4 regions of the Streptomyces sp. STAM6 genome follow, and region 1 is predicted to be linked to each of the others. Evidence: riboswitches for the same ligand, from Rfam matches in the RefSeq annotation. Region 1 holds a riboswitch; each other region holds the start of a gene.
What was found. A riboswitch is a leader RNA that binds a small molecule or an ion and turns the genes downstream of it on or off. The one in region 1 is predicted to bind cobalamin.
Positions count from the first base shown of each region.

Region 1 (5,635 bases):
GGCTGAAGTTGAGTCCGAACGTGGGCATGCTGCCGCCGAGGTAGTCCACGTGGAAGACGAGTTCGTCGGGGAGGTCGTCGGCGGCGCGCCAGACGACCCAGCCGACTCCGAGCGGGGCGAGTCCGAATTTGTGGCCGGAGGCGTTGATGGACTTGACCCGGTCGAGCCGGAAGTCCCACGGCGGGTCCGGCTGGAGGAACGGTGCGACGAATCCGCCGCTCGCGGCGTCCACGTGGAGGGGCACGTCGACGCCGGTGCGTTCCTGGATGTCGTCCAGGGCGGAGCTGATGTCCGCGACGGGTTCGAACGCGCCGCTGTAGGTGACGCCGAGGGTGGCGACGAGGCCGATGGTGTTCTCGTCGACGTAGTGCGCGATCCGGCGGGGGTCGGTGGTGGTGCGGTCCTCTTCGAGGGGGATCTGGCGCAGTTCGACGTCGAAGTAGCGGGCGAACTTCTCCCAGCAGACCTGGACCGGCCCGCACACCAGGTTGGGCCGGGTGTCGGGCTGTCCGGCCGCACGGCGGCGGGAGCGCCAGCGGCGGTGCAGGGCCAGCGCGGCGAGCATGGCGGCCTCGCTGGAGCCGGTGGTGGAGCAGCCGACGGCGGGTGCGTCGCCGCGGGCGTTCCAGAGGTGGGCGAGGATGTTGACGCACCGCCGCTCGATCTCGGCGGTCTGCGGGTACTCGTCCTTGTCGACGAGGTTCTTGTCGAGGGTGTCGGCCATCAGCAGCCGCATCTCGGGTTCGGCCCAGGTGGTGCAGAAGGTGGCGAGGTTCTGGCGGGAGTTGCCGTCCATGGCCAGTTCGTCGGCGATCAGCTGGTAGGCCTCACGGGCGGGCATGACGTGCTTGGGCATGCGCAGCCGTGGCAGGGGCTTGGCGCTGCCCGGCATCGCGAACAGGTCGTCGGCCGGCGCCTCGCCGGTCTTCGCTCGATGCAGCACGACCCCACCACTCCCTCACCAGCCTCATCGGCCCCGTTCAAGGGTCGGCCGGTGCGGGGCGGGCCGCAAACGGGAGTGCGCCGGGCGGGGCCCGGCCGGGGGCACGACGGGACCCCGCCGTGGGCCCGGGCGCGGTCACCGTGGGTGTCCGTGCCCGGGCCTGCCGGGTCAGGGCGTGCGGTGCGGCAGTTCCGCGCGTACGGCGCGGGCGGCGGCGACGAGGTTCTCGAGGGAGGCCCTGGTCTCGGGCCAGCCGCGGGTCTTCAGCCCGCAGTCGGGGTTGACCCAGAGCCGCTCCGCCGGGACGGCTTCGAGCGCCCAGCGGAGCAGGGCGACGATCTCGTCGGCGTCGGGGACGCGCGGCGCATGGATGTCGTACACGCCTGGCCCGACCTCGCGCGGATAGCCGGCTGTGGCGAGTTCGTCCGCGACGCGCATGTGGGAGCGGGCGGCTTCGAGGCTGATGACGTCGGCGTCGAGGTCGTCGATGGCCCGGAGGATGTCGCCGAACTCGGCGTAGCACATGTGGGTGTGGATCTGGGTGTCCGGGCGGACGCCGCTGGTGGTGAGGCGGAAGGCCTCGGTGGCCCAGGCGAGGTGGGCGGTACGGGCGGCGGCGCGCAGCGGGAGGGTCTCGCGCAGGGCGGGTTCGTCGACCTGGATGACGGAGGTGCCCGCCGCTTCGAGATCGGCGACCTCGTCGCGCAGGGCGAGGGCGACGTGGCGGGCGGTGTCGGCGAGCGGCTGGTCGTCGCGGACGAAGGACCAGGCGAGCATGGTGACCGGGCCGGTGAGCATGCCCTTGACGGGGCGGGTGGTGAGGGACTGGGCGTGACGCGTCCAGCGGACGGTCATCGGTCCGGGACGGGAGACGTCGCCGGCGAGGATCGGCGGGCGGACGTAGCGGGTGCCGTAGGACTGGACCCAGCCGTGCCGGGTGGCGAGGTAGCCGGTGAGCTGTTCGGCGAAGTACTGCACCATGTCGTTGCGTTCGGGTTCGCCGTGGACGAGGACGTCGATGCCGGCCTTCTCCTGGAAGGCGATGACGTCGCGGATCTCGGTCTCGATGCGCTGCTCGTAGGCGGGGGTGTCGAGACGGCCCTCCCGCAGGGCGGCACGGGCGGTCCGCAGTTCGGTGGTCTGCGGGAAGGAGCCGATGGTGGTGGTCGGCAGTGGGGGCAGGTTCAGATGGGCGCGCTGGGCGGCGGCGCGCCGGGGGTAGGGCTGGGCACGGCGGGTGTCGGCGGTGGTGACGGCGGCGGCGCGGGCGCGGACGGCCGGGTCGTGGGTGAGGGCGGAGCCGGCGCGGGAGGCGAGGCCGGCGCGGTTGGCGGCGAGTTCGGCGGCGATGGTGTCGGTGCCGTGGGCGAGGCCGCGGGCCAGGGTGGCGATCTCGGTGGTCTTCTGGCGGGCGAAGGAGAGCCAGCGGGCGATCTGCGGGTCGATGTCCCGTTCGGCTGTGGCGTCCAGGGGCACGTGCAGCAGGGAGCAGGAGGCGGCGACGTCCACCCGGTCGGCGAGTCCGAGGAGGGTGCCGAGGGTGGCGAGCGACGCGGAGAGGTCGTTGATCCAGATGTTGCGGCCGTCGACGACGCCGGCGACGAGGCGCTTGCCGGGCAGGCCGCCGGTTGCGGCGAGGTCGTCGAGGTTGGCGGCGGCGGGCCCGGTGAAGTCGAGCGCGAGCCCGTCGACGGGTGCCTCGGCGAGGACGGGGAGGGCTTCGCCGAGGCGGTCGAAGTAGGAGGCGACGAGCAGCCTGGGCCGGTCGCCGAGGGTGCCGAGGGCGCGGTAGGCGTGTGCGGTGGCGGCGAGTTCGGCGCCGGTGCGGTCCTGGACGAGGGCCGGCTCGTCGAGCTGGACCCAGGGGGCGCCCGCGGCACGCAGGTCGGCGAGGATCTCGGCGTACACGGGCAGCAACCGGTCGAGGAGGGTGAGCGGTTCGAAACCGGTGGGGACGTCGGGGGCGGGCTTGGCGAGCAGGAGGTAGGTGACGGGTCCGAGGAGGACGGGACGGGCGGTGTGGCCGAGGGCGAGGGCTTCGGTCAGCTCCGCGACCTGCCGGGTGGAGTCGGCGGAGAAGACGGTGCCGGGGCCGAGTTCGGGGACCAGGTAGTGGTAGTTGGTGTCGAACCACTTGGTCATCTCCAGGGGCGCGGCGTCCTGGGTGCCGCGCGCCATGGCGAAGTAGCCGTCGAGGGGGTCGGCTTCGAAGGCGGCGCGGTGGCGGGCGGGGACGGCGCCGACCATCACGGTGGTGTCGAGGACGTGGTCGTAGTACGAGAAGTCACCGGTGGGCACTTCGTCGAGGCCGGCGGCGGCCAGCTGCCGCCAGGTGGCGGCCCGCAACTCGGCCGCGGTCCGGTGGAGGCGGGCGGCGTCGACACGGCCCTTCCAGTAGCCCTCGACGGCCTTCTTCAGTTCCCGGTCCGGGCCCTGACGGGGGTAGCCGTACACGGTGGCCCTTGCTGCCGCGGCTGCGGACTTCGCTGTCACGGAACTCTCCTTCGCGAGCTGTTCACGACGAACGACCCCGGTGAGGGGTGAGGAGGCGAAGGAAACGGCCGAACGGGGCGGACGCACGGAGTCCGTGCCCGCCCTGTGTGTACGCCGACCCGCCCTCGAGGTCACCGGGATCTCCGCGCACGAGCCGGTCGTACGCGGGCAGTGGCAGGTCTTCGGACTCGCGGGCACGTCTGCCGGTGGATGACCGGCGGACCCCTACTGGCCGTCGCTTCCCGGACCTTGACGGATCCAGTGCGTATGACGGCGGTCGTTCCCGCTCACCGCTGCGGGGCAGTCCCGGATTCCCACCGGGTTCCCTCTTGCGACGCGCCTGCCTGGCGGGCAGGGCGAACCAGCTGCGCCGGACAGTCTACGGCGGTCGGCCGGCGCGGGGCGGGGCACGGGGCGGGGCGGGCGCCGTGATGCGGTCCGGTGCCGTGACGCGGTGCCGTGACGCGGTGCCTGGGGCGGCACCGTCAGGGCGGCGGGTGGCACACTGACCGCCGGTCGTTCGAAGGAGCCAGCACGTGTCGATGATCCGCAGCCTCCGGCGTCTGGTGCGCCGGGCCTACCGCAGAAGGGTCGACCTGAGCCACCCGGCGCGGTCGCCGCTGGGCACCGCGGTGGTCAATTGCGTGATCTACGAGGACGGTGTGCGGCAGCCGGAGGCGTGGACGGCGTCCGAGGCGGTGGCGCGGGTGCGCAAGTCGGGCCGGGGTTTCGTGTGGATCGGTCTGCACGAGCCGTCGGCCGAGGAGATAGCGGAGGTGGCCGAGTTGTTCGGGCTGCATCCGCTGGCCGTGGACGACGCGGTGCAGGCCCATCAGCGGCCGAAGTTCCAGCGGTACGACGGGACGCTGTTCGCCGTGTTCAAGACGTGCCGTTACGTCGAGCACGCGGAACTCACCGCGACGAGCGAGGTGGTGGACACGGGTGAGGTGATGGTCTTCACCGGCCACGACTTCGTGATCACGATCCAGCACGGGAGGCACGGGTCGCTGGGGCCGCTGCGGGAGGCGCTGGAGGCCGTGCCGGAGCAACTGGCGAAGGGGCCCGCGGCGGTGCTGCACGCGGTGGCGGACCGTGCGGTCGACGACTACCTGACGGTGACGGACGCCCTGCAGAGCGACATGGACGCGGTCGAGACGGCGGTGTTCAGCGAGCACGCCGCCCGCACCGACGCGGGCCGCATCTACCAGCTCAAGCGGGAACTCATGGAGGTGAAGCGGGCGGTGGGTCCGCTGCACCGCCCCCTGCAGGAGATCATCAGCTCCCCGCCGCCGCCGATCGAGGCCGGGCTCGAACCGTACTTCCGGGACGTGGCGGGCCATCTGGAGCGCGTGAACGAGCAGATCTCGTCGTACGACGCCCTGCTCGACTCCATCCTGCAGGCGCACCTCGCGCAGGTGACGCTGGCCCAGAACGAGGACATGCGCAAGATCACGGCCTGGGCGGCGATCGTGGCGGTGCCCACGATGGTGTGCGGCGTGTACGGCATGAACTTCGAGCACATGCCCGAACTCCGCTGGACGTACGGGTACCCGGCGGTGCTCGCCGTCATGGCGGCGGCCTGCTACCTGATCCACCGCAGCTTCCGCCGCAACGGCTGGCTCTGAGCCCCTCAGTCCGGGCGCCGGGCGCGCCGGCGGCGCTTCACGGCCGTGTAGCCGGCGAAGAAGAGGGCGGTGCCCGCGAGGGCAGCGCCGACGGCCGTCTCGATGCCGGTCGGCCGCGACGTCCCGCCGACACCCCCGGCGACACCCCGGGTGGGCCGGGCGGTCACCCCTGCACGGCTCTCCCCGGCTGTCGGCACGGCCGTGACCGCCCCTCGCCGGGGCAGCGCCTCGCAGGCGATCCCGTCATCCGGCCCCGGGTCCTCGTCGAGCCGGTGCGGGTCGCTGCGGTCCCGGTCGAACTCGGCCTGCGCGTCTTCCTGGAAGGCGAAATCCCGGCAGTCCAGATCGGTCTGCGCTTCGGCGGCCCCGGCCAGTGGTACTGCCGTGACCACGGCCAGGGCCAGGGCCGTCCCGGCGATGCGGAAGTCCATGGCGAAGCCTCCTCGCGGTCCGATGACCGTCCCGACGACCCTATGTCCGGCTCCGAGGTACGGCGCGGGCGGCTGGGCCGAATGGGGGTCTCCCGGCGGCGGGCCTGGTTCAGGCGGGGGGCGTCCGGCGGGGTGGGGTGCGG
Region 1 covers NZ_JBUEFZ010000017.1:83,260-88,894, forward strand. The annotation lists gene ACY34K_RS20680 (glutamate decarboxylase) at 1-892, opposite strand, end outside; gene metE (5-methyltetrahydropteroyltriglutamate--homocysteine S-methyltransferase) at 1,112-3,436, opposite strand; cobalamin riboswitch at 3,593-3,818, opposite strand; gene ACY34K_RS20690 (magnesium and cobalt transport protein CorA) at 3,979-5,061, shown strand; gene ACY34K_RS20695 (hypothetical protein) at 5,067-5,492, opposite strand; gene sbnA (2,3-diaminopropionate biosynthesis protein SbnA) at 5,602-5,635, opposite strand, start outside.

Region 2 (5,635 bases), on a different contig from region 1:
AGCTTGTCCTCGTCCAGGCCCGGCGCGTCGAACGGGTTGCGCCGGCGCCGGTGCGGCAGCGCCAGCAGCGCCGCCTGCCGGACGTCGTCCGACGTGACGTCCGTGCGCCCGGCCCAGGCGGCCAGAGCCGTCGCGGTACGGGCCATGACGATGTCCGCCCGCATGCCGTCCACCTCGAACGCGGCGCACGTCGCCGCGATCTGGCGCAACGCCGCGTCACCCAGGTTCACGGCGGGCAGCAGTTCCCGGGCGGCCACGATCCGCGCCCGCAGCGCCGCCTCCTCGTCCGCCCAGCGCGCGGCGAACGCGGCCGGGTCGTCGTCGTAGGCGAGCCGCCGCCGTACCACCTCGACCCGCTGGTCCGGCTCGCGCGACGCGGCCACCTCGACGGTCAGCCCGAACCGGTCGAGCAACTGCGGCCGCAGCTCCCCCTCCTCGGGGTTCATCGTCCCGACGAGCAGGAAGCGGGCCGCGTGCCGCACCGAGACGCCCTCGCGCTCCACGTACGACGCGCCCATGGCGGCCGCGTCGAGCAGCAGGTCCACGAGGTGGTCGTGGAGGAGGTTGACCTCGTCGACGTAGAGCACACCGCGGTGCGCGTCCGCCAGCAGGCCGGGCTCGAAGGCCTTCACCCCGTCCGCCAGGGCACGCTCGATGTCGAGGGCGCCCACGAGCCGGTCCTCCGAGGCGCCGACGGGCAGCTCCACCATCCGGGCGGGTCGCGCCACGCCCGGCGCGACCTCGTGCGGCCCGTCCGGGCACGCCGGGTCGGGGGAGGCGGGCGCACAGGAGAAGCGGCAGCCGGCGACCACCTCGACGTCCGGCATCAGCGCCGCGAGGGCCCGCACGGCCGTCGACTTCGCGGTGCCCTTCTCCCCGCGGACGAGCACACCGCCGACGGCCGGGGACACCGCGTTCAGCAGCAGCCCGAGCCGCAGATCGTCCATACCGACGATCGCGGTGAAGGGATAGTGGGGTGCAGTGCTCATGAAGGTGCTCCGGGGTGTTCGGGTGCTCCGGGTGCGATGAAGGGAAGGCCGGCCGGCGGGCCCTGTTCGACGAGCCTCAGGAGCGCGTCGGTGTCCGCGTGTTCCTCGATCAGGTCGCCGAGCCGGTCCAGCTGCTCCTCGCGCAGCGCGCCGAACGCCGTGTCCGGCGCCGGGACGAAGCGGCGGCCGGCCTCAGCGGCCACGACGCGCAGGAAGGCGCGGCGGAAGCCGTCGCTCTCCAGCGACCCGTGCCAGTGGGTGCCCCACACGGCCCCGACCCGGCAGCCGTCCAGGAACGGCTCGCCGCCCAGCACCTCGGCGACGCCGTGGTGGATCTCGTACCCCTCGACCCGCTCGCCGAGTGCCTCGCCGACCGGGCGCGCCAGGGTCTTCTCGCGGGCGAACCGCACCCGCACCGGCAGCAGTCCGAGCCCCGCGACCTCACCGGCCCGGGACTCCACCTCGTCCTCGATGTGTTCGCCCAGCGCCTGGAAACCGCCGCAGATGCCGAGGACCGGGCGGCCCTCGGCCGCGCGCCGCGCGAGCGCGCCGGCCAGGCCCCGCTCGCGCAGCCACTCCAGCGCCCCGACCGTGCCGCGGGTGCCCGGCACGACCACCAGATCCGCGTCGACGAGCTCCTCGGGCCGGTCGACGAACCGCACGACCACACCCGGCTCCGCGGCCAGCGCGTCCACGTCGGTGAAATTCGACATCAGCGGTACGGCGCAGACGGCGACGCGCAGCACGTCCTCGCCCACGGGCGCCGCGACCACGGACTCGCGCACGGTTCCCCGCAGGGACACCCGCAGTCCGTCCTCCTCGTCGATCCCGAGACCGTGCGCGTACGGCAGGACGCCGAACGTGCGGCGCCCGGTGAGCCCGTGCAGCATGTCCAGACCCGGCTCCAGCAGGGTCACGTCGCCGCGGAACTTGTTGACAAGGTAGCCCGCGACCAGTTCCTGGTCCTCGGGTGCCAGCAGCGCCGTCGTACCGAAGAACTGCGCGAAGACCCCGCCCCGGTCGATGTCGCCGACCACGACGACGGGGAAGCGCGCGGCACGCGCTATGCCCATGTTCACGATGTCGGTGCGGCGCAGATTGATCTCCGCCGGGCTGCCCGCGCCCTCGCAGATCACCGCGTCGTACGAGCGCCGCAGCTCCTCCAGGCAGGCCATCACCGGCTCGAACAGCTCACGCTGCCGGCCACCGTGCAGCATCTTCCCTGGGGACGACCCACTCGGCCCCCCGAAGAACCCCCGGGCGCTCAGCTCACCCACCGGCTTGCCCATCAGCACGACCTGGCTGGAGCGGTCGCTGCCCGGCTTCAGCAGGACCGGGTTCATCAGCGCCGTCGGCTCGACGCGGGCCGCCTGTGCCTGCATGGCCTGGGCGCGCCCGATCTCCGCGCCCTCGCGCGTGACGAACGAATTGAGGGACATGTTCTGCCCCTTGAACGGGGCGACCTTCACGCCCCTGCGGACCAGCCACCGGCAGATGCCCGCCGTGACGACGCTCTTGCCCGCGTCGGACGTGGTGCCCGCGACGAGCAGCCCCCCACTCATGTACGCCTCCGCTTCATGGCCCCGAAGGCCAGCCGCCCGCCCACGCACACGGCCAGCGCGAGGGCACTCACCCGGCGCGATAGCCGCACCGCCCGTTCGATGTCCCCGACCTCCACGTCCCGGCCGACCCCGTTGAGCACGGGCCGGTGCTCGACCCGGCCGCCGTACGACAGGGTCCCCCCGAGTCGTACCCCCAGCGCGCCCGCGAACGACGCCTCCACCGGGCCCGCGTTGGGGCTCGGGTGCCCGGCGGCGTCCGCGCGCCAGGCGCGTACCGCCCCGCGCGGGTCACCGCCCGCGACCGCCGCGAGCGCGGCCGTCAGGCGGGCACCCGGCCAGCCCGCCACATCGTCCAGCCGGGCCGACGCCCAGCCGAACCGGCGGTAGCGCGGCGACTTGTGGCCCACCATCGCGTCCAGGGTGTTGACCGCCCGGAAGCCGACCAGGCCCGGTACTCCGGCGAGCGCACCCCACACCAGCGCACCGACCACTGCGTCCGAGGTGTTCTCGGCGACCGACTCCACGACCGCACGCGCGATCCCGGCCTCGTCCAGCGCCTGCGGATCGCGCCCGCACAGATGCGGCAGCCGCTCACGCGCCACCTCCGCGTCGCCGGCTGCCAGGGCCCCGCCGATCGCGCGGGCCTCCCGCCCCAGCGTCGTACCGCCCACGACGGCCCAGACGGACGCGGCGGTCAGCGCGACGGATGCGGCGCCCCCGGCCCGGCCGCGCACCGCGCGCGCGGCCAGTGCGGCCGCCCCCGCCGCGCCACCGGCGCACACCAGGGCATGCAGCGCACCCCAGCCGCGGTGGTCGCGCCACAACACGCTCTCCACACCACCCGCAGCCCGGCCGAAAGCGGCCACCGGGTGTCCGCGGCGGGGATCACCGAGAAGCAGGTCGACGGCGAGCCCGGTGGCCGCGCCGCAGGCGAAGACGGAGTCACCGCGCATCGGTTCGCCCCACCGGTGGGCAGGGAAGGGCATGGGCGAACGCGCAGGAAGCAGCGGCATGGGCGCAGCCGGGCATGGTGCGATGTCCTCACTCAGGGTCCGCGCCCTGGCTCGACGTGACCGGCGGCGAGAGTTCCTGGCTCCCGGACATGCGTGCTCCGCACGTCCGGTGACAGTGGCGGGACCGCGCCGGATTCTCACCGGCTTCCTCTTCTGCCGCCGTAAATGGCCCCGGCAGTCCACCACGCCCCGCGAATGCCCGTCAACTCGCCCTTGACCTGCGACGGGACGGTGTGCCGAGGCCCACACCGGGGCCGGTTTGCGCCTACGGCGCGCGCTTCCGCCTTCCTAAGGTGGGAACACTGTCCTACGAAAACCGAACAACAGAGCGCCGACGGGCGACATCGGGTGTTTCGTGCGGGGATACACGACCCTGATGTGGTGCGCTGGGGTGTGTCGAGATGAGTCGACGTCGGGGCGCTGACACTCGAGCAGGAGGAGGTCGGTGTGGTCGACGGCGAGCCGTCCGCGGGGAGGGCGCCGGAGTCCCTGGCGCGCAAGTCGCCGATGTGGCGCAAGAGCAGCTATTCCGACGAGACCGGGAGCACATGCGTCGAGGTGGCGCGCGGGGAACACCGGGTCGCCGTGCGCGATTCCGTGCGCCCGTGGGGGCCCGTACTGGTCTTCCCCGCCGCGACCTGGCGTGGTTTCCTGACGGGGATCGTGTCACCGCCCGACGGCGGTGCGTGATGTTCCGCCCCGCGTACGGGAGGTGGGCAGATGGGCGACGCGCCCAGGAGGTCCGTCACGGAGGGGCCCGGAGCGGCCGGGGCCGGCGGATCACGGTGGACGGCGGCCGGTGCGCTCGGGCTGTACGGCATGGTGTCGGGCACCGTCGCCGTGGGCGTGGGTGCCCTCTTCGCCCTGCTCGTGCCCGAGCCCGAGACACGTCTGGTGGTCTGGCTGGCGGTCAGCGCCCTGCTGGCGGTGGCCGCCGGATTCTGGTGGGGCTTCACCCCGGTCACGGTCCGCTCCCGGGCCCTGGACCGGGTTCTCCCGGTGGCCGGGAAGCGGCACTCCTAGCCCCGTCGTCAGCCGCCGCCGGAGCGGGGACCTGCGCGGCGCCCGTGCCGAGGGACCGGCCGACGTGCGCGGCGACCACGCTGATCAGTGACGCCCCGGCGATGCCGACGGCGGCCGTCCACACCGGCGAGCCGGCGAACGCGACGCGCAGCGTCGACGCGGTGTGGACGGCCAGGGCCAGGGAGAGGAAGAGCAGGCTGCCGCAGGCGGCCCCCATCAGCAGGGGCACCTTCCGCAGCCGTATCTCCCCGTCCCGGCGTGCCGTCTCCAGCCGGACGAGCGCGTCCGTCCACTCCGGGTCCCGCAGGCCGTACGCCTTCAGCAGGGCGTCGTCGACGCCCTCGTCCGCGGGCTGATCCGGTCCGGCCGGGCCGGAGGGCGCGGGTGGCCCGGCGGGACCGTCCGCGGCTGCCCCGGCGGAACCGTCCCCGGCTGCCCAGCCGGAACCGTCCGCGGCGTCTCTCACCTCGACCGACCTGGCCGTACGGAGCCTTCCCCACCATTCACGCCACTCGAAGACCACCTTCGGCCCTCCCTGGTCCCGCCCGGAGCCGTCCGCCCCGGGATCAGCCGGTGCTCAGCCCTGCGATGAGCTCGTCGATCAGTGCCGTCAAGCGATCGCCGTCGTACGCGATGTTGTTCAGGTCGGCGAAGGTCTCCTGGTAGCGCGCGATGAGGGCGAGGTCGTCGCGGTTGGCGAGACTGCCGGCCGGGCTCTCCAGATAGAGCAGATCGTCGTCGTCCTTGAAGGTGAGGAGCGTGAACGGGGTCGACGTGCCGAAGCGGGCGCCGGCGGTGAACGGCAGCATCTGCAGGGTCACCCGCGGGTGTGCCGCCAGTTCCTTGACGTGCTGCAGCTGGCGGCGCAGGACGGCGGGGCCGCCGATGTGCCGGTGGAAGGCGGACTCGTCGACGACGAAGTACGTCTCGGGGCCGTCCACCGCGTCGAAGATCCGCTCCTGGCGGGTGGTGCGCAGTTCGACCGCGCGGCGCAGCTCGCTGCCTTCGGCCCGGTCGGTGAGCAGCGCCGTCGCGTAGTCCTCGGTCT
Region 2 covers NZ_JBUEFZ010000001.1:64,083-69,717, reverse strand. The annotation lists gene ACY34K_RS00355 (putative cobaltochelatase) at 1-989, opposite strand, end outside; gene ACY34K_RS00350 (cobyric acid synthase) at 986-2,551, opposite strand; gene ACY34K_RS00345 (cobalamin biosynthesis protein) at 2,548-3,504, opposite strand; cobalamin riboswitch at 3,616-3,763, opposite strand; gene ACY34K_RS00340 (DUF397 domain-containing protein) at 4,012-4,254, shown strand; gene ACY34K_RS00335 (hypothetical protein) at 4,285-4,587, shown strand; gene ACY34K_RS00330 (hypothetical protein) at 4,632-4,943, shown strand; gene ACY34K_RS00325 (helix-turn-helix domain-containing protein) at 5,154-5,635, opposite strand, start outside.
Region 2: linked by a shared signal. The riboswitch ahead of ACY34K_RS00345 (cobalamin biosynthesis protein) and the one ahead of metE (5-methyltetrahydropteroyltriglutamate--homocysteine S-methyltransferase) in region 1 are both predicted to bind cobalamin.

Region 3 (5,635 bases), on a different contig from region 1:
GCGTCGGTCCGCCGCGTCGGTGAGACCCGTGCGCTCCAGGGCGTCGCGCACCGCTCGCTCGTCCGCCGGCCCCGGAGGTGTCCAGGCCCGCCGGTGAGGGGTGCGACCGAGGCGTACGACGTCGGCGACGGTCAGCTCGACGAGGGTGTCGGCCTGTTGTTCGACGACGGCCATGCGGCGGGCGATGTCCCTGCGGCGCAGCCGGTCCAGGGGTTCGCCGTCCAGGGTGACGACTCCGGAGTCGGGGGCGAGCACTCCGCTCAGTACGCGCAGCAGCGTGGATTTCCCGGACCCGTTGGGGCCGAGCAGTCCGGTCATGCGGCCGGGCGGCGGTGTGATGCTGACGCCGTCGAGGACGAGCCGCCCGTCGACGGCGCGGCGGACGCGGTCGGCGCTGAGGGTCATCGGCCTGCCTTTCCGGTCCGGTGCAGGATGAGCACGAAGGCGGGGACGCCCACGAGGGAGGTCATGACACCGACGGGGACTTCCTGGGGGTCGATGACGGTGCGGGCGAGCGTGTCGATCCACACGAGGAACACCGCACCGCCCAGCGCGGCGGCGGGCAGCAGTCGCCCGTGCCCAGGACCGGTGAGAGCCCGGGCGGCGTGCGGCAGCACCAGGCCGACGAAGCCGATGGCACCCGCCGAGCTGACGAGAGCGGCCGTGAGCAGCGCGGTGACACACAGCAGCACCAACCGCGTCCGGGCGACGTTCACGCCCATGGTTGCCGCCGCGTCCTGCCCGAAGGCGAACGCGTCCAGGGACCTGGCGTGGCCGAGGCAGACGGCCAGTGCGACGGTCAGCGCGGCGAGACACAGCCACACGTCGGTCCAGCCGGCACCGCTGAGCGAGCCGAGAAGCCAGAACAGCACACCTCGCGTCGTCTCGGCATCGGCGGACGTGACCACGACGAAGGAGGTGAGCGCGGAGAACAGCTGCATCGCCGCCACGCCGGACAGCACCACCCGGTCGGTGGTGCCGCCCAGCGTGTGGCTCAGCAGGAGCATCGCGGCGAACGAGCACACCGCGCCCACGAAGGCACCCCCCGGGACGGACAGAGATCCGCCGCCGAAGCCGAGGACGGCGACCAGGACGGCACCGGTCGAGGCCCCGGAGGAGACGCCGAGCACGAACGGGTCGGCGAGCGGGTTGCGCAGCAGCGACTGCATGACCGCGCCGCACACGCGAGGCCGGCGCCGCACACCGCGGCCAGCAGGGTGCGTGGCAGGCGCAGGTTCCACACGATTCCGTCGCGGATCGGGGTGAGGCCGGATTCGGCTCCGCCGAGGTGGGCGACGACGACGGACCAGACATCGCCGACCCCTAGGTCCGCCGGGCCGATCGTGATGGCCAGCGCGACGGAGGCGGCGAGCGCGGTCAGCCCCGCCGTCGTGCGCAGCAGGGCCGCGGTCACTTCGCCAGGCCGAACTCGCGGAGCGCGGCGGCGACCTGCTCGATGCCCTCCACCGTCCGGATGGTCGGGTTCATGGCCTGGCCGCTGAGGAGGACGTACCGCTTGTGCTTGACGGCCTCCATGTGCGCGGTGACCGGGTTCGACTCCAGGAAGGCGATCTTCTTCGCGGCGCTCTCGGCGGTCTGCGACTTGCGGGTGAGGTCACCGATGACCAGGACGTCGGGGTTGCGCTCGGCGACGGTCTCCCAGTTGATCTGCGGCCATTCCTCGGTGGTGTCGTCGAAGACGTTCTTCGCGCCGATCTCCTCGGTGATGATCCCGGGAGCCCCGCAGCAGCCCGCCATGTACGGGGATTCCGCGTTGGCGAACCAGTACAGCAGGGTGACGTCCGAGGCCTTCAGACCCGTGGTCGCCTTCGTCACGCGGGCCTTGAGGCGCGCCGTCAGTACCTCGCCGCGATCCTCGACGTCGAAGACGCGCGCCAGGTCACGCACCTCTCCGTAGACGGTGTCCATCGTCAGCGGCTTCGTCCGCACGCCGTCGCCCTTGCCGCTGTTGTCCTTGCCCACACAGTCGGCCGGGGAGAGGTAGGTGGGGACGCCCATCTTCTCGAACTGCTCGCGCGTGGCCACACCGCCCTTGCCGAGCGTGGAGGCGAACGAGGCGGCGACGAAGTCGGGCTCGGAATCGAGGACCTTCTCGAAGGCCGGGTTGTTCTCGGCCAGCCGGGGCACATCCGCGTTGGCCTTCTCCAGGCCCTTCATCACCGGGTCGGTCCAGGTGGCGGTGCCGGCCATCCGGTCGGCGAGCCCCAGGGACAGCAGGATCTCGGTGGTGCCCTGGTTCAGGGACACGGCCCGCCGCGGGCCCTGTCCCCTGATCTCCACCTTCCGGCCGCAGTTGTCGAGCGCCCTCGTCGCTTCGCCCGGCTTGGACGAGGTGCCGGCGGACGTCCCGCATCCGGCCAGGAGGAGGGTGCCGCAGCACAGGAGCACGGCGAAGGAGGGCATGGGAAGGGTGCGGGGCACAGTGTCGTCCTCGGCGTCGAGGGCCCATGCGCGGGGCCCGTACGTACGGATGCGCCAGCAGGTCTTCGGACTCGGGATCACCCGGACGAGGCGCCTTCCCGGGCCGGACGATCCGGCCCAGTGGCTTCGGTTGCCACGCCCGTCACCCTCACCGCTGCGCGTCAGTTCCGGATTCGCACCGGATTCCCTGACTCACGTACACACGCACGGAGTTCGACTGGCCCGCGCAAACTACCACAGGCGGTGGTCGACCGAGGACGCCCGGTGGCCGCCTCAATCTGCATTGACAATCATTTTCATTTAAGTGATGCTGTCGGGGCCCCTCGCCGCCCCGCCCCGTCCTGCGGCCCCGGCGCGGGGCCCACTTCACGTCATCCCCGGGGAGCAGCATGTCGACATTCCGTAACCGCCGAGAATTCCTCGCCCTTGCCGGCGCGGCAGGCACTGCCGGAGCCCTGGTTCTCTCCGGCTGCGGGGCAAGCGCCGGCCCGGACGGCGCTTCGGCCGACGACAGGGCGAAGCCCAGGCGCGGCGGGCGGTTCCGGGCACTGTTCACCGGCGGCGGCGAACAGGAGACGATCGACCCGCACGCCGAAGCGCTGGCCATCGACATGGCGCGCACCAAGGCACTGTTCGACCGGCTCGTGGAGCTGGACGCCAACATGGCGCCGGTGCCGCGACTCGCGCGGAAATGGGAGTCCAACGCCGACGCCACGGTGTGGCGGTTCACCCTGCGGGACGCCACGTTCCACGACGGCAAGAAGCTCACCCCCGACGACGTGCTCTTCAGCTTCGCCCGCATCCTCGACACCAAGGCGACCACCCACTTCGCACGGGGTCTGCTCTCCGTCATCGATCTGAAGCAGAGCCGCGGCACCGGCAAGAACACCGTCGAGCTCCGGCTGAACCGACCGAGCGCCGAACTCCCCGCCCTCCTCGGCACGCTGGGCACGTCCATCGTCAGCTCCCGCTACTCGGACCCCGCCGAGCCGGTCGGCACCGGGGCGTTCCGGCTGAAGTCCTTCCGGGCCGGCAAGTCCTTCGTCGCCGAGCGCTTCGACGACCACTGGGGCGGTGGGCCGTACGTCGACGAGCTGAGGATCCTGTCGGCCGACGCGGACGCGCGCGGCAACGCGCTGCGCGCGGGGGAAGCGGAGTACGGCCACGAGATGACGCCGACCTTCGCCCGGACCGCGCAGGCCGACAAGTCGGTCCGGATCGTCGCCGCCAAGGGCAGCACCGCCCACGCGATCGTCATGAAGTGCGACCAGGAGCCCTTCACCGATCCCGACGTGACGCTCGCCCTCAAGCTGCTCGCCGACCGCGAGAAGCTCGTCGAGGTCGTGCTGGCGGGCCAGGGCGTGGTCGGCAACGACATGTTCGGCAAGGGCTACCAGTACTACCCGCAGGACATACCGCAGCGGACACGTGACGTCGCCGAGGCCCGCGCGCTGCTGAAGAAGGCGGGCGTGCTCAACAAGCCACTGTCCATCTACACCTCCTCCGTCGCCAACGGCTTCGTCGAGGCGGCGACCCTCTTCGCCGAGCAGGCCGCCGACGCCGGACTCCGCATCAAGATCACGACCGGTTCTTCCGAGACCTACTTCAAGGACCAGCTCACCAAGGGCGTGATGGGCAGCCACCGCTCGGGCGCCATGACCGTCCCCACCTACATCAACGACCGCCTGCTGACGAAGTCCGCCTTCAACGCGTCCGGCTGGCGTCGCAAGGACTTCGACAGCACCTTCACCAAGGCCCAGTCCACGACCGACGAAGCCGAACGCACCCGCCTGTACGGGCAGCTCCAGCGCACCGTCCACGACGAGGGCGGGCTGCTGATCTGGGGCCACCCGGACTGGCTGAACGCCGTCTCGGCCCGGGTGCGCGGCGTCGAGGAGGCCCCGCCCAACAGCATGGACTCCGCCCGGTTCGACAAGGTGTGGCTGGCCTGAGCATGCGCGGGTACGCCTTGCAGCGGCTCGCCGTCGGAGCCGTACAACTGGCCCTGCTCACGGTGCTGGTGTTCGCGTTGACGTCACTGCTTCCCGGTGACGCGGCAGACGTCCGCAACAATGAGGACGCCACACCGGAACAGGTCGCGGCGCTGCGCGAGCAGCTCCAGCTCGACCGGCCGGCCCCGGAACGCTTCACCGACTGGGCACACGGAGTACTCACCGGCGACCTGGGCACCTCCCTGGTCAGCGGCGGCCCGGTCCTGGATGTCCTGGCCGAGTCGGCCGGCACCACCCTGGTGCTGGCGGCGGTGACCCTCGCGGTCGTCGTGCCACTCGCGGTGCTGCTCGGCATCGTGTCCGGGCTGCGTGAGGGCGGGCGACTGGACCGGGCGGTCACGTCGGTGACCCTCGCGCTCAGCGCCGTACCCGACTTCCTGCTGGCGCTGCTGCTCGTGGCGGGCCTCTCGCTGAAGCTCGGCTGGCTGCCCGCCACCTGGGTCGGCGTGGACGCCGCCGACCTGCTCGGCCGGCCCGCGCTGCTCGTGCTGCCGGTCGTCGTGGTGGCCGCCCGCATGATCTGCCTGCTGTCCCGGCAGATCCGGGCCGGCATGGTCACCGTCCTCAAAGCCGGTTACGTCACCCAGGCCCGGCGTCTCGGCGTGCCCCGCCGCACCCTCCTGCTGCGCCACGTCCTGCCCAACGCGGCCGTTCCGGGAGTCCAGGAACTGGCCCGGGTGGGCGACAACCTGGTCGGCGGCGTCCTCATCGTCGAGGCCGTCTTCGCGATACCCGGCGTGGCGACCGCGCTCGTCCGGGCCGTTGAGGCGCGCGACGTTCCCACCGTGCAGGGCCTCGCCCTGGTGGTGGCCGCGGCCGCGCTGCTGTTCAGCCTGGCGGCGGACCTGGTGTGCCACCGCCTCGTACCCCGAACGGAGGTCCTCCGGTGAAGGCCGTGACCAGGCCCGCGGTGCCCGTCGGCGGACTGCTGCTGGCCGTACCGCTGGGCATCGCCCTCATCGGCCCGGTCGTCGCCGACCCGGCGGCTCCCGGGGCATACGCGCCGTACGCCCCCGGCGGAGCCGGCCTCCCGCTCGGCACCGACGGGCTGGGGCGTGACGTACTCGCCCTGCTGCTGCACGGGGGGCGCAGCGCGCTCGGCATGGCGATCGGCGCCGTCGCCGTCGCCTACCTGATCGGCGGACTCGTCGGACTCCTGGCGGCCACCGCCCGTCGCCGCT
Region 3 covers NZ_JBUEFZ010000012.1:29,504-35,138, reverse strand. The annotation lists gene ACY34K_RS16650 (ABC transporter ATP-binding protein) at 1-405, opposite strand, end outside; partial or broken gene ACY34K_RS16645 (FecCD family ABC transporter permease) at 402-1,414, opposite strand; gene ACY34K_RS16640 (ABC transporter substrate-binding protein) at 1,411-2,424, opposite strand; cobalamin riboswitch at 2,482-2,679, opposite strand; gene ACY34K_RS16635 (ABC transporter substrate-binding protein) at 2,832-4,394, shown strand; gene ACY34K_RS16630 (ABC transporter permease) at 4,397-5,344, shown strand; gene ACY34K_RS16625 (ABC transporter permease) at 5,350-5,635, shown strand, end outside.
Region 3: linked by a shared signal. The riboswitch ahead of ACY34K_RS16640 (ABC transporter substrate-binding protein) and the one ahead of metE (5-methyltetrahydropteroyltriglutamate--homocysteine S-methyltransferase) in region 1 are both predicted to bind cobalamin.

Region 4 (5,635 bases), on a different contig from region 1:
CAGCAGGGCCAGCACCTTCTCCTCGTACGCCATCGCCTCGTCACGGGCGTCCGCCGCGAAGTCGAGGAGGACGGCGAGGCGGAAGAGCGGCGCGGCCTGCGGCTGAAGCGACTTGTAGAAGTGGACGTCGACGTTCCCACCGGGGATGCCCTCGGAGCGGCCCGTCTCGACGTACCCCAGGCGCCGGTAGAACGGCGGCGCCTGGAAGGAGAACGACGACACGATCATCCGGTCGCAGCCCCGGCGCCGCGCCTCGTCCTCGGCGGCGCGCATGAGCCGCGAGCCGACGCCGTCCTTGCGGTGGTCCTCGTGCACCCACAGCATGCTGACGCCGCCCAGACCGCCCCACGTCCAGCCCGTGAGCCCGCCGATGAGCTCACCGGACTCGTCCGTGGCCCGGACCGACAGCTCCGCTTCGTCGGCGGCTCCGGTGGCGGCCTGGTTGAAGGCCGTCAGTTCCTTGTCGAGTCGGGCGGACAGTTCCTTGTCCGCCCCGCCCACGGTGATGGTCACTCGCCCTCCAGCTCGCCTTCCGTCTCCAGGAACACCTGCCGCAGCTGCTCCAGCACCTGCGGGTCCGGCTTGGCCCACATGCCGCGGGACTCGGCCTCCAGCAGCCGTTCGGCGATACCGTGCAGCGCCCAGGGGTTGGCCTCCTGGAGGAACTGCCGGTTCTCCGGGTCCAGGACGTAGGTCTGCGTCAGCTTGTCGTACATCCAGTCGGCGACGACTCCGGTCGTGGCGTCGTACCCGAAGAGGTAGTCCACGGTGGCCGCCAGTTCGAAGGCGCCCTTGTAGCCGTGGCGGCGCATCGCCTCGATCCACTTGGGGTTGACCACGCGGGCGCGGAAGACCCGGGAGGTCTCCTCGACGAGGGTGCGGGTGCGGACCGTCTCCGGCCGGGTCGAGTCGCCGATGTACGCCTCGGGGGCGGTGCCCTTGAGCGCGCGGACGGTGGCGACCATGCCTCCGTGGTACTGGAAGTAGTCGTCGGAGTCCGCGATGTCGTGCTCGCGGGTGTCGGTGTTCTTCGCCGCGACCGCGATGCGCTTGTACGCGGTCTCCATCTCCTCGCGCGCCGGGCGGCCGTCCATCTCGCGGCCGTAGGCGTAGCCGCCCCACACCGTGTACACCTCGGCGAGGTCGGCGTCGGTGCGCCAGTCCCGGGAGTCGATCAGCTGGAGGATGCCCGCCCCGTACGTCCCCGGACGGGAGCCGAAGATCCGGGTGGTAGCGCGGCGTTCGTCGCCGTGCTCGGCGAGGTCGGCGCGGGTGTGGGCCCGCACGTGGTTGTCGGCGTCCGGCTCGTCGAGCGAGGCGGCGAGCCGCACGGCGTCGTCGAGCAGGCCGATGGTGTGCGGGAACGCGTCGCGGAAGAAGCCCGAGATGCGCAGCGTCACATCGATGCGGGGGCGGCCGAGCTCCGCGAGCGGGATCGGCTCCAGACCGGTGACGCGGCGCGAGGCGTCGTCCCAGACGGGCCGGATGCCGAGCAGGGCGAGCGCCTCGGCGACGTCGTCGCCGGCGGTGCGCATCGCGCTCGTGCCCCACAGGGACAGGCCGACGGAGGTGGGCCACTCGCCGTTGTCGGCGCGGTACCGCTCCAGGAGCGAGTCGGCCAGCGCCTGGCCGGTCTCCCACGCGAGGCGCGAGGGGACGGCCTTGGGGTCGACGGAGTAGAAATTGCGGCCCGTCGGCAGCACGTTGACCAGGCCGCGCAGCGGCGAGCCGGACGGCCCGGCCGGCACGAAGCCGCCGTTCAGGGCGTGGACGGCGTGGTGCAGCTCGTCCGTGGTGGCGGCGAGGCGCGGGACGACCTGGCGGGCGGCGAAGTCGAGGATCGTGGCGACGGCCGGGTCGTGTCCCTCGGCGACCGCGGTGACGGCGTCCGGGTTCCAGCCGGCGGCCTCCATCGCCTCGACCAGGGCCCGGGCCTTCGCCTCCGCCTCGTCGGCGGTCGTGCGGGTGGCGGCGGACTCGTCCAGGCCCAGGGCCTCGCGGAGGCCGGGCAGGGACTGCGTACCGCCCCAGATCTGCCGGGCACGCAGGATGGAGAGGACCAGGTTGACCCGCTCGGGACCGGTGGGGGCGCCGCCGAGGACGTGCAGACCGTCGCGGATCTGGGCGTCCTTGACCTCGCAGAGCCAGCCGTCGACGTGCAGCAGGAAGTCGTCGAACCCGTCGTCGTCCGGACGGTCCTCCAGGCCCAGGTCGTGGTCGAGCTTGGCGGCCTGGATCAGCGTCCAGATCTGGGCGCGGATGGCGGGCAGCTTGGACGGGTCCATGGAGGAGATCTGCGCGTACTCGTCGAGCAGCTGCTCCAGGCGCGTGATGTCGCCGTACGACTCGGCACGGGCCATCGGCGGCACCAGGTGGTCGACGAGGGTGGCGTGGACGCGGCGCTTGGCCTGGGTGCCCTCGCCCGGGTCGTTGACCAGGAAGGGGTAGACCAGCGGGATGTCGCCGAGCGCGGCGTCGGGGCCGCAGGCGGCGGACAGGCCCGCGTTCTTGCCGGGCAGCCACTCCAGGTTGCCGTGCTTGCCGAGGTGGACCATGGCGTCGGCGCCGAAGCCACCGTCCTCGCGGGCGGCGGCGATCCAGCGGTAGGCGGCCAGGTAGTGGTGCGACGGCGGCAGATCCGGGTCGTGGTAGATCGCGATCGGGTTCTCGCCGAAGCCGCGCGGCGGCTGGATGAGGATCAGCAGGTTCCCGCGGCGCAGGGCGGCGAGCACGATGTCGCCCTCCGGATTGCGGGAGCGGTCCAGGAACATCTCGCCCGGCGCCGGGCCCCAGTGCTCCTCGACCTGGTCGCGCAGCTCCCGCGGCAGCTTCGCGTACCAGCGCCGGTAGTCGGCGGCCGGGATGCGGACCGGGTTCCTGGCCAGCTGTTCCTCGGTGAGCCAGGCCTGGTCGTGGCCGCCGGCCTCGATCAGCGCGTAGATCAGCTCGTCGCCGTCGCCGGTCGCCAGGCCCGGCACGTCCTCGTCACCGAAGTCGTAGCCCTCCTCGCGCAGCCGGCGCAGCAGCGCGACCGCGGACGCGGGGGTGTCGAGGCCGACGGCGTTGCCGATGCGGGAGTGCTTGGTCGGGTACGCGGAGAGGACCAGCGCCAGGCGCTTGTCGGCGTTCGGGATGTGGCGCAGGCGGGCGTGACGGACCGCGATGCCGGCGACCCGGGCGGCGCGTTCGGTGTCCGCGACATAGGCGGGCAGGCCGTCCTCGTCGATCTCCTTGAAGGAGAACGGGACGGTGATGAGCCGGCCGTCGAACTCGGGGACGGCGACCTGGCTCGCGGCGTCCAGCGGGGAGAGCCCTTCGTCGTTCTCCTCCCAGGCGGAGCGCGGGCCGGTCAGGCAGAGGGCCTGGAGGATCGGCACGTCGAGGGCGGCGAGGGCGCCCGCGTCCCACGACTCGTCGTCTCCGCCGGCCTGCGCCTCGGCGGGCTTCGTGCCGCCGGCGGCGAGGACGGTGGTGACGATGGCGTCGGCCGTCCGCAGGTTCTCGACGAGCTCCTGCTCGGGGGCGCGGAGGGAGGCCACGTACAGCGGCAGGGCCTGCCCGCCGGCGTCCTCGATCGCCTCGCACAGGGTGGCGACGAAGGCGGTGTTGCCGCTCATGTGGTGGGCGCGGTAGTAGAGCACGGCCACGGTGGGGCCGGTGGTGTTCCGCGCGGTCCGCTCCAGCGGGCCCCAGGTGGGGGCGGCGGCCGGCGGCTCGAAGCCGTGGCCGGTGAGCAGAACCGTGTCGGAGAGGAAACGGGCGAGCTGTTCCAGATTGTCCGGACCGCCGTGGGCGAGGTAGGCGTGCGCCTCGGCCGCGATGCCGATGGGGACGGTGGAGGTCTCCATCAGCTGGGCGTCGGGGGCCTGTTCGCCGGTGAGGACGACCACGGGCTTCCCGGCGTCCCGGACGGCCTGGAGGCCCTCCTCCCATGCGCGGACGCCGCCGAGGAGGCGCACGACGACCAGGTCGGCGCCGTCGAGGAGCCGGGGCACGTCGTCCAGCGGCAGCCGGGCGGGGTTCGCGAACCGGTACTCCACCGGGCCGCCGGCCGCGCGGGCGCTCAGCAGGTCGGTGTCGGAGTGCGACAGCAGCAGGATCGTCGTCGCGGGCGCCGGGGTGGGCGTCGCCTCGGGCGTGGTCGCGGGCGTCATGGCGTGCGCAGGCCTTCCTCGGGGTGTCCGCGCCCCGGGTGGTCGTAAGGACGGCGGGAGTTCCTGACTCGCCCGGCCGGGGCCGGACTCACAGTGGCGGGACCGCGCCGGATTTCCACCGGGCTTCCTCCCTAGGGCCCTGGGACCCTGTGCCGTCTGCATAGTAGATCCTGCGCCCTCGCCGCAGGGCGGGCACCTGGAAGGACGTGGGTATGCTCGCCGCCATGCCGCCCAGCTCACCAAAAACCCCGGACCGGGGTGAAGCTCACATACGGGACCGCGGTGACGCCTGCCCGGGTGCGCTGCGACTGCACCGGGCTGACGACGGCGGCCTGGCCCGACTCCGCCTGCCCGCAGGTCTTTTGACGTCCCATCAGGTGCTGGTGCTGGCGGACGCCGCCGACCGGCTGGGTGACGGGCGTCTCACTCTCACCTCACGCGGCAACATCGAGCTCAGGGGCCTCGGTGAGGACTGCGGGCTCGCCCTGGCCCGGCTGTTGCGGGACGCCGGGCTGCTGCCCTCCGACACCCATGAACGCGTACGCAATGTGGTGGCCTCCCCCTTGGCCGGGCTGGACGGACTCGGCTACGCCGACGTCCAGTTGTGGGCCCGCGAACTGGACTCCCTGATCTGCGCCGCCCCCTGGGCGACGGCCCTGTCCGGGCGTTTCCTCTTCGCCCTCGACGACGGGCGCGGCGACGTGGCGGCGCTCGGCGGAGATGTGACCTTGCTCGCAGCCCCGGATGCCGCTTCCGCCCTGGTACGGGTGGGAGCGCACCCCTTCCGCCGGGTGCCCGCCGCGGACGCGCCGCGCGCCGCTCTGGCCGCGGCCCGCGCCTTCCTGGCGGCCGTGCGGGAGGCGGGCACGGGCGCCTGGCGGGCGGGCGAGCTGCCGGACGGCCAGGACGTGGACGTGGAATCGGCCCTGGCGGCCGCGGGGATCGCCTCGGAGGCGGCGGACGCGCCGGCGACGAGCGGGCCCGAGGACGCCGGGTCGGCGAGCGGGGCGACCGCCGCGCGGCAGTTCCCGGGCGCTTACGCACGCGGCGCGGGTACCCGCGGCACGGACGCACGGGGCGCGGATGCCCGGAGCGTCGACGTACGGGGCACGGACACACGTGGCGCGGGCCCGGTTCCCGTACCCGTGGGGTCGCCTCCCGGGCTCGGGCTGGTCGGGGACGGCGCCCTGTCCGTACTCGCACCCCTCGGGCGGGTGACCAGCGCGCAGTTCCGCGCCCTGGTGCCGGCCGGGGAGGTACGGGCCACCCCCTGGCGCGGATTCGTCCTGTCGGGCCTCGCCGACCGCGCCGCGGCCGCGGAACGGCTCGCTGCCCTGGACGCGGCCGGATTCCTCACCCGCGCCGACTCACCCTGGCTCGGCGTCAGCGCCTGCACCGGCCGGCCGGGCTGCGCCAAGTCCCTGTCCGACGTGCGGGCCGACGCCACACCCGGCGACGCCCGCGGCCCGAACGGCCCCCGC
Region 4 covers NZ_JBUEFZ010000019.1:48,973-54,607, reverse strand. The annotation lists gene ACY34K_RS21585 (GNAT family N-acetyltransferase) at 1-513, opposite strand, end outside; gene cobN (cobaltochelatase subunit CobN) at 510-4,154, opposite strand; cobalamin riboswitch at 4,193-4,323, opposite strand; gene ACY34K_RS21575 (cobalamin biosynthesis protein CobG) at 4,367-5,635, shown strand, end outside.
Region 4: linked by a shared signal. The riboswitch ahead of cobN (cobaltochelatase subunit CobN) and the one ahead of metE (5-methyltetrahydropteroyltriglutamate--homocysteine S-methyltransferase) in region 1 are both predicted to bind cobalamin.